DNA from 2 places in the Thioalkalivibrio sp. ALE25 genome. Region 2 is predicted to be linked to the other one. Evidence: predicted binding sites of a transcription regulator. Region 2 holds the regulator's gene; the other holds the start of a gene.

Region 1 (4,572 bases), on a different contig from region 2:
CGTTCCGCCGCGACATGTTCCTGCACGGGCTGGATACCCTGCCGGAGGCCGATCGTCAGGCCTGGCAGCAGATGCTGAACGAGTCCAACGAGCTGGTCTCCGGCGCGATGCTGGCCGAGGACGAGGTGGATGACCCCGAGTTCACCCGAATGATGGGCTTCACCCCGTCCTGCCTGCAGCCGTGGCTGGCCGCGTCTGACCACGTGCCGGGCCTGCTGCATCCGAAGCGCCGCGAGCGCATGCAGGGCTACCAGCCGGGCAAGGCGATCGCCGATGCCCTGGACAACGACATGCTGGAAGGCCGGCACCCGCTGGACAAGGCCCAGTACGTCTGGATCAAGACCATGCTGGAAGGCCAGATCCTGACCTGGGGCGGCGACCGCATGGACATGGCCAACTCGATGGAGGCGCGCCCGCCGTTCCTCGATCACCACCTGGCCGAGTTCGCCGCCCACCTGCCGCCGACCATGCGCATCAAGGGCCCGACCGAGAAGTACGTGCTGCGCGAATCGATGAAGGGCCTGCTGCCGAAGGTGCTCTACGAGCGCGAGAAGTTCGCGTTCATGGCCCCGCCGGCGCATACCGATCCGGTCAAGTGGGCGGCGATGAAGGCCCTGGCCGATCGCTACCTCGCGCCGGAGAAGGTCGAGGAGGCCGGTCTGCTGGATCCGGAGGGCGTGCGCCAAGTGTTCGAGCTGCACGAGTCCGAGGCCACCCCGGCCGCGACCCAGGTCCAGCTGGACGCGGTGATCAACCACATGATCGGGGTGCAGGTGCTGTACGAGAAGTTCGTGGCCACCGACATCCCGGCGCTGGCACAGCAGAAGGCCGAGGAGTTCGGCTGGCACGCCTGATTGCCGATGAACGGTCAGAGGCCCGGGAGAGTCCTTCCGGTGCCACACGAGAAGGCCCCGCGGATCGACCATCCGCGGGGCCTTTCATTTGTGCTGCCCGAAATGCCCGATCCGGCATCGCCGGCGGTGATGACGAACGGGGCTTGGCCCGCCGGTCCCCGTGGAACCCCCCAGACACAAAAAAGCCGCCGGCCCCGGAGGGCGCGGCGGCGGATGGCCTCGCGGCCCCGAGGGGCCGGAAGCGGACGCCTTACAGGCTGTAGTACATGTCGAACTCGATCGGATGGGTGGTCATGCGCATCTGCGTGACGTCTTCCATCTTCAGGTCGATGTAGGCATCGATCATGTCGTCGGTGAACACGCCACCCTGGGTCAGGAACTCGCGGTCCTGGTTCAGGGCTTCCAGCGCCTGGTCCAGCGAATGGCAGACCTGCGGGATGCCCTTTTCCTCTTCCGGCGGCAGGTCGTAGAGGTTCTTGTCCATCGCGTCGCCGGGGTGGATCTTGTTCTGGATGCCGTCCAGGCCGGCCATCAGCATCGCGGCGAATGCGAGATACGGGTTGGCGGTGGAGTCCGGGAAGCGCAGCTCGATCCGGCGCGCCTTCGGGTTCATCACGAACGGGATGCGCAGCGAGGCCGAGCGGTTGCGGGCGGAGTAGGCCAGCATCACCGGCGCCTCGAAGCCCGGCACCAGACGCTTGTAGCTGTTGGTGGACGGGTTGGTGAAGGCGTTCAGCGCGCGGGCGTGCTTGATGATGCCGCCGATGTAGTACAGCGCGGTCTCGGACAGGCCGCCGTAGAGGTCACCGGAGAACAGGTTCTTGCCGTCCTTGGACAGCGACTGGTGCACGTGCATGCCGGAGCCGTTGTCGCCGACGATCGGCTTGGGCATGAAGGTCGCGGTCTTGCCGTGGATGTGGGCCACGTTCTGCACCACGTACTTCAGGATCTGCACCTCGTCGGCCTTCTGCGTCAGGGTCGCCGGGCCCACGCCGATCTCGCACTGGCCGGCGGTGGCCACCTCGTGGTGGTGCACCTCGGTCTCCAGACCCATCTCGGTCATCACTTCGCACATGGTGGAGCGGATGTCGTGCAGGCTGTCGACCGGCGGGACCGGGAAGTAGCCGCCCTTCACGCCCGGGCGGTGTCCGATGTTGCCGTCCTCGTAGACGCGCTCGGAGTTCCAGGACGCCTCCTGGGAGTCCACGCGGCAGTAGGAACCGGACAGGCTGGTACCCCACTTCACGTCGTCAAAGATGAAGAACTCGTTCTCCGGACCGAATAGCGCGGTGTCGGCGATGCCGGTGCTCTGCAGGTAGGCCTCGGCGCGGCGCGCCAGGGAGCGCGGGCAGCGGTCGTAGCCCTGCATGGTGGCCGGCTCGACCACGTCGCAGCGGATGTTCATGGTCATGTCTTCGAAGAACGGGTCGATCACGGCCGACTCGGCGTCCGGCATCAGGATCATGTCGGACTCGTTGATCCCCTTCCAACCGGAGATCGAGGAGCCGTCGAACATCTTGCCTTCCTCGAAGGTCTCTTCGTCGATGTCGTGGGCCGGCATGGTCACATGCTGTTCCTTGCCCTTGGAGTCGGTAAAGCGGAAGTCGACAAAGCGCACTTCCTTTTCCTTGATCTGGTTCAGCACGTCGGCTGCGGACATGGGGATCTCCTTGGTCTTCACTTGAGTCTTCGATTTTGACCGGCCGGCCTGTTGGCCCCTGCACGGCTTCGTGGGTCATTATGCAGGCATCATGCCATCCGGCCCGATTCGGCCCGGGCGCGCGAAAAACGGGCACCCCGGGTGCCACGCCGCATCCGCTCTGCACCATCATGGTGCTTTGTAGGCACCATGATGGTGCTTGCCGGGGTGTGCCGCACCTAATGAGTGCACGGACGATAGAGTAGCGTGACCTCGCCCAGCATGTCGCCCACCTGCGGGTGGGCGTGCAGCCGGTCGGCCAGGGACCGGGCCCGCGCCTCCAGGTCCGGAGCCGCGGTTGCCCCGTCAAGGCGCAGGGTCAGTGTCATGTGCACGCGGCCGCCCAGGTAGTGCAGGGACAGGTGCTCCACCGCGTCCAGCTCCGGGGTGTCGGCCCAGGCCTCGCGCAGGGCCTCCACCAGTACCGGCCGTAACGGCAGCGTCGAGCTGCGCGCCTGCTCCGCGTCATTTTCCGGGTCCACGTGCACCGTGATGTCGTTGACCCGGTCATGCTCGTCGGTCACCGAATGGAACACCGCGTCGGCGATGCGGTGGCCCTCGGAGACCGAGATCATCGGCGCGACCTGGATGTGCACATCGGCCACCACGTCGCTGCCGTGGCGGCGGGTGCGCAGCATGTGCGCATCCTTCACCCCGGGCACGTCCAGGATGGTGCGGTGGATGCGATCCACCTTCTCCGGCTCCAGCGCGGTGTCGATCAACTCCGCCGCGGCGCGCACGATCAGGCGCCCGGCGATGTGCAGGATGAACAGCGCCACGATCAGCGCGGCGAGGGCGTCGGCCCACGGGTAGCCGGCCACCGCCGCGCCCACGCCGACCAGCACGAACAGCGACGAGATCGCATCGGTGCGGTGGTGCCAGGCGTTGGCGTCCAGCATGCGCGAGCGCAGGCGCTTCGCCACCCGATGGGTGTACTGGTACAGGCCTTCCTTGGCCACCAGGGTCAGCGCGGCAAAGAAGATGGCCATGTTCGCGGGGCCGGTCATGGCCTCGGGTTCGACCAGTCGGCTTCCGGCCGCCCACGCGATTCCCAGGCCCGCCAGCGCCAGAAAGACCCCGACGATCACCGTTGCCAGGGTCTCGATCCGGGCGTGCCCGTAGGGGTGGTCCTGGTCAGGGGAGGCGGACGCCTTGCGCGCGGCGAACAGCACGACACCGTCGGTCATCAGGTCCGACAGCGTATGCACGCCGTCCGCGACCAGCGCCTGCGAGTTCAGCAGCCAGCCGCTGACCAGCTGCGCCAGGGCGAGGAAGCTGTTCACGGTCGCGCCCACCAGCGTCACCCGGCGCGTATCCCGATAGCGCTGGCCGTTCTCCGCCGTCACCGTCGGTTCCGAATTGGAATGGGGCTCGCTCAGGGCCGCTCTCCCGAACCGGATCAAGCCTCCAGTATGGGCGCCTTCCCGGCTGGCGCAAAACCGACTGCCGCCACAGGGAAAGCGCCGACTCGCGCGGGCGTCTCCGTGTTTCGCGCTGACCCTGACGGTGGCCGCGGCCGAAGCCGGGCCGATATACTGTCCGCTTTGCCCTGACCCGGGATCCCGCATGGCGCACGAACGCACCCCGTCCAGCAGCAGCCCCACCTTCCAGGACCTGATCCGTCGCTTGCAGGACTACTGGAACGACCACGGCTGCGTGGTCCTGCAGCCCTACGACATGGAAATGGGGGCCGGCACCTTCCATCCGGCGACCTTCCTGCGCTCCATCGGGCCGGAGCCGTGGCGCGCGGCCTACGTGCAGCCCAGCCGCCGTCCTACCGACGGTCGCTATGGCGACAACCCCAACCGCCTGCAGCACTACTACCAGTTCCAGGTGCTGCTGAAGCCGTCGCCGCCGGACATCCAGGACCTCTACCTCGGCTCCCTGGAGGCGCTGGGCTTCGACACGCTCACCCATGATGTGCGCTTCGTCGAGGACAACTGGGAATCTCCGACCCTCGGCGCCTGGGGCCTGGGCTGGGAGGTCTGGCTGAACGGCATGGAGGTCACCCAGTTCACC
Region 2 (4,572 bases):
GCGCCAGCTGGGCCAGCAGGTCGAGGTGATCGCTGGTGGCGGCCTCCGGGACCAGCAGAGCGATCAGGATATCGACCGGCTCGTGGTCCATGGCGTCGAAGTCGACGCCGCTCTCCAGGCGCAGGACGGCCACGCGCGGAGCCTCGAGATCGGCCAGGCGGCCATGGGGGATCGCAACCCCATGGCCCAGGCCGGTGGAGCCCAGCTTTTCGCGCGCGGACAGGGCCTCGAAGATCGCGGTGCTGCCCGGTCCGCCGGCATCACCGCCGCCGGCGAGGAGTTCCGACAGGGCCTCCAGGGCCCGCTTCTGACTGGAGCATTCCGGCTCCAGGCGGATGCGCTCGGCGGTGATCAGCTCGGCAATGGACATGGGTCAGGAGGCCTGCTCACGGTTGCGCTGGGCGCCCTCGGCCCGGTGATGATCCTTGACCTTTTCCTTGTGCTTGATCAGCTGGCGGTCGACCTTGTCGATCAGCGCGTCGATGGCGGCGTACATGTCCTCGTGGGAGGCCTCCGCGTGGATGTGATTGCCGCTGACCTGGAGATTCGCCTCGGCCTTGTTGAACTGGTTCTGGGTCTTCTCGTGGGTCAGCACGACGTGCACGTCGATGACCTTGTCGAAGTGGCGTTCCAGCTTCGCGAACTTCTCGTTGACGTAGTCGCGCAGGGCGTCGGTGAGGTCCACATGGTGGCCGGTCAGGTTGATCTGCATGGTCGGGACTCCTTGGTTACTTGTGGCCGGTGGGCATGGAGGCCATCTGCCGGCGTTCGCTGGATGAAGGGATGTGCATCGCCTCGCGGTACTTGGCCACGGTGCGACGCGCCACATTGATGCCCCGGTCCGCCAGGATCTGGGCGAGCCGGGCATCGCTGAGCGGCTTGTTCGCGGGTTCGTCGTCGATCAATTCGCGAATCATGGCACGGATGGCGGTGGCGGAACACTCGCCACCGTCGTTGGTGCCGACATGGCTGGAGAAGAAATACTTGAACTCGAAGACCCCGCGCGGGGTGTGCATGTATTTCTGGGTGGTCACCCGGGAGATGGTCGATTCGTGCATCTCCAGGATCTCGGCGATATCGCGCAGGATCAATGGCTGCATCGCGACCTCGCCGTGTTCCAGGAAGCCTTGCTGGCGATGGACAATCGCCTCGGCGACGCGCAGCAGGGTGTCGTTGCGGCTGTGCAGGCTCTTCAGGAACCAGCGCGCCTCCTGCAGCTGGTCGCGCATGAAGGCACTGTCGCGGGCATCCGATACCTGGCGCACCATGCCGGCGTAGAGGTCGTTGATACGGATGCGTGGCGCGATTTCCGGGTTCAGCTCCACGCGCCAGCCCTCCGGGGTGTGGCGCACGTAGACATCGGGCACCACGTATTCGGAGGTGGCGGCACTGATCTGCGCGCCCGGCCGCGGGTTCAGGGTGCGGATCAGGTCCAGGGCGCGCGCCAGTTCGTCCGGGTCGCGCACACCCGACTGGCGTTGCAGGGCTTTGTAATCGCGCTTGCCCAGGCTGTCCATGCCGTGTTCCAGGATCGCCCGGGCGGCCTCGCGGGCGGGGGCGTCCGGGGCCAGTTCGCGCAGCTGAATCTCCAGGCATTCGCGCAGATCGCGCGCGCCCACGCCCAGGGGGTCGCACTGCTGGATCCAGTGCAGGACTGCCTCGACCTCATCCACGCCGACGGGCTCTTCCTCGCCGCGGCTGATGGTCTCGGCCAGCGTCTCGAGGTCGCCTTCGAGATAGCCGTCGGGGCTGATCGCGTCGATCAGGGCCGCGCCGATGCGCTGGTCGCGCGGAGTCAGGTGGCTCAGGTGCAGCTGCCACAGCAGGTGGTCCTGCAGGCCCTCGCCGTCGTCGTCGCTGGTGTTTTCCAGCGGGTCGCGGTCATCCACGCCCTTGGGGGCGGGCGGCGGTTCGTAGATGTCGTCCCAGCGGCTGTCGGTGGTGAGCTCCTCGGGAATCACGTCATCGCTGGTGGTAGTGGCCTCCATGCGGTCGCCTTCCACCACCTCGCCCTCCGCGTCCAGGCGCTCGGCCCCGCCCATGTCGTCCTCGTCTTCCACCTGTTCGAGCATGGGGTTGCTCTCCAGCGCCTGCTGGATCTCCACCTGCAGCTCGAGCGTGGACAACTGCAACAGGCGGATCGCCTGCTGCAGTTGCGGGGTCATGGTGAGCGTCTGACCCAGCTGAAGATTCAGGCCGGGTTTCAGCATTGGCTGTGCGGGTCGCGGGTGACCATAAGAGCGATCTTAAATGCTGCCTCGTGGTTTGTGCACCGGCGCGGGTTGTGCGCGTGCCGGAATCACAGGCGGAAATTCTCGCCGAGATAGACCCGGCGCACCTGGGGGTCGGCCAGTAGCTCGTCGGGTGTCCCGGCGGCCAGCAGGCGCCCCTCGCTCAGAATATAGGCCCTGTGGCAGATCCCGAGGGTCTCGCGCACGTTGTGATCGGAGATCAGAACCCCGATGCCGCGCGCTGCAAGGTGGCGAATTACATCCTGGATATCGCCCACCGAGATCGGGTCCACCCCGGCAAAGGGCTCGTCCAGGCAGATGAATTGCGGGTCACCGGCCAGGGCCCGCGCAATCTCGGCGCGCCGACGTTCGCCGCCGGACAGCGCGATCCCGGGGCTGTGGCGCACGGTCTCGAGCTGAAACTCCTCGATCAGCGCGTCGCCGATACGCCGGCGTTCGTGGCGGTCCAGTCCGGGACGCAGTTCCAGCACGGCCTGCAGGTTGTCCCACACGCTCAGGCGGCGAAAGATCGAGGCCTCCTGGGGCAGGTAGCCGAGACCGGCGCGGGCGCGCACGTGGATGGGCGCGCGGGTGATGTCGTGCCCGCCCAGGGTGATGCGCCCGGCGTTAGGGCGGATCAGCCCGACCAGGCTGTAGAAGCAGGTGGTCTTGCCGGCGCCGTTGGGACCCAGCAGGCCGACCACCTCGCCCGGTGCGAGGTCGACATCCACCTGGTCGAGCACGGTGCGCTGGCCGTAGCGCTTGGTCAGTTCGCGCCCGATCAGGCGATCACGGGCCTCGGCGGGTGCTGGCGCCGGGCTGGTGGCGGGTGCGTTCATTCGTCGTCGCGTGGCTGGATGGTGATGCGTACGCGTTCGCTGTCGTCCTCGCCGCGTTCGGCCTCGATCACGTCGGTGGTCAGGTCGTAGGTGATGCGCTTGCCGCGCGCCTCTTCGCTGGCGGTGATCACATGGGCCTGGTCGGTGAGGATCATGCGGTCATCGTTCAGCAGGTAGTCGATGCGCAGCGCGGTGGCGATGCGCATCTCGCCGGTCTCGGGGTCGGGGGATTCCAGGCGGGCCGGCTCGCCGTGGGCCTCCATCTCGTAGGGGCGACGATCCCGGGTGCGCACGTAGACCGTGTCGGCCTCCAGCGTCATGTCGCCGCGGATCACGATCACGTCCCCGGTGTAGGTGCCCAGGCCCTGGCGTTCGTCCATCTCCGCGTGGTCGGCGGTGATCTCCACCGGCAGCGAGGGTCCCGACCCCTGCTGGCCCAGGGCCGGCGTCGCCAGCAGGGCGGAGAGGAGGCCGGCCGCCGCAAGCAGGCCCGGCAGGCGGCGGCTATTCGGGATCGGGGTCATGCGCGGGGTCCTCCTCGCTCGCCTCGCTGTAGAGCGAGTACACGTCATGGAACAGCTCTATGGTATCCGCTCGCGAGTCCACGCGCAGGCCGGTGCCGCGCTGGAACAGCCCGGGCTGGTTCAGGGTGGAGAGGGCGTCCGAGGTGGCGACCATGGTGTCTGTGGCGATGCGTACATCCCGCGAGTCGATGACCGTCTGCACGCGTTCGCCGAGGGCTGGTTGTACGCCGTGGGTGGGGCCGACCAGGTCCAGGGTTTCGTCAGCCGGGCGGTGCAGGGCCGCCGGGGCGGTCCAGCGCCATTCGATACCGCCATCGGCGAACAGGTCGAGTTCCGGGTCATCCACCCACTGCGGCCCGTCGCGGCCGAATTCGCGCAGTCGGGTGCCCTGCAGCCGGTGGGTCCGCTCACCGTCGTCGCTGGTGGCGTGCAGCGTGAATCCGTCGATCTGCAGGGTCACCTCGCCCTCGGGCGGGGTGACCTCGGCGGTTGCGGGGCTTGCGCACGCCAGCGTGAACAGGACCAACGGCGGCGCCAGACCGTACCGGTTGCGTCTCCGCCGGCTCATCCGTTCAGGTAGGTCTCGAGCAGGGCGTCCAGCCGGTCCTGCGCGGCCAGCAGCCCCTCGCAGGCCTCGCGCACGGCGCCGCGCCCGCCGTGGGCCTCGGTGACCCACTGGGCGTGGCGGCATACCAGCGGGTGGGCGTCCCCGACCGCGATCCCGAGCCCGACCCGCTGCATGGCCGGCAGATCGACGATGTCGTCGCCCATGAAGGCGGCTTCCGCCGGGTCATGGCCGGTGCGCTGCAGCAACTCGTGCAGGGCCTCGCCCTTGTCGCGGCGGCCCTGGATCAGGTGCTCCACGCCCAGGTCCCGCATGCGGTGTTCGACCACCCCGGAGGTGCGCCCGGTCAGGATGGCGATGTCGAGGCCGCCGTCCAGCGCCAGGCGGATCCCGTGGCCGTCGCGGCTGTTGAA

Evidence for each region. Region 2 encodes sigma-54, which starts transcription at its own class of promoters, with help from an activator protein. Its sites were predicted from a motif close to TGGCANGNTNCNTGCTT; they were not measured.
Region 1: the regulator sigma-54 is predicted to act here: its motif matches at 2,595-2,611, upstream of glnA (glutamate--ammonia ligase).

Annotation. Positions count from the first base shown of each region.
Region 1 covers NZ_KB897936.1:97,957-102,528, forward strand. Annotated here, with positions in the region: gene asnB (asparagine synthase (glutamine-hydrolyzing)) at 1-854, shown strand, start outside; gene glnA (glutamate--ammonia ligase) at 1,105-2,514, opposite strand; gene C996_RS0111915 (cation diffusion facilitator family transporter) at 2,733-3,956, opposite strand; gene glyQ (glycine--tRNA ligase subunit alpha) at 4,120-4,572, shown strand, end outside.
Region 2 covers NZ_KB897925.1:164,810-169,381, forward strand. Annotated here, with positions in the region: gene C996_RS0100845 (PTS sugar transporter subunit IIA) at 1-370, opposite strand, end outside; gene hpf (ribosome hibernation-promoting factor, HPF/YfiA family) at 374-712, opposite strand; gene C996_RS0100855 (RNA polymerase factor sigma-54) at 729-2,210, opposite strand; gene lptB (LPS export ABC transporter ATP-binding protein) at 2,300-3,070, opposite strand; gene lptA (lipopolysaccharide transport periplasmic protein LptA) at 3,067-3,594, opposite strand; gene lptC (LPS export ABC transporter periplasmic protein LptC) at 3,575-4,120, opposite strand; gene C996_RS0100875 (HAD family hydrolase) at 4,159-4,572, opposite strand, start outside.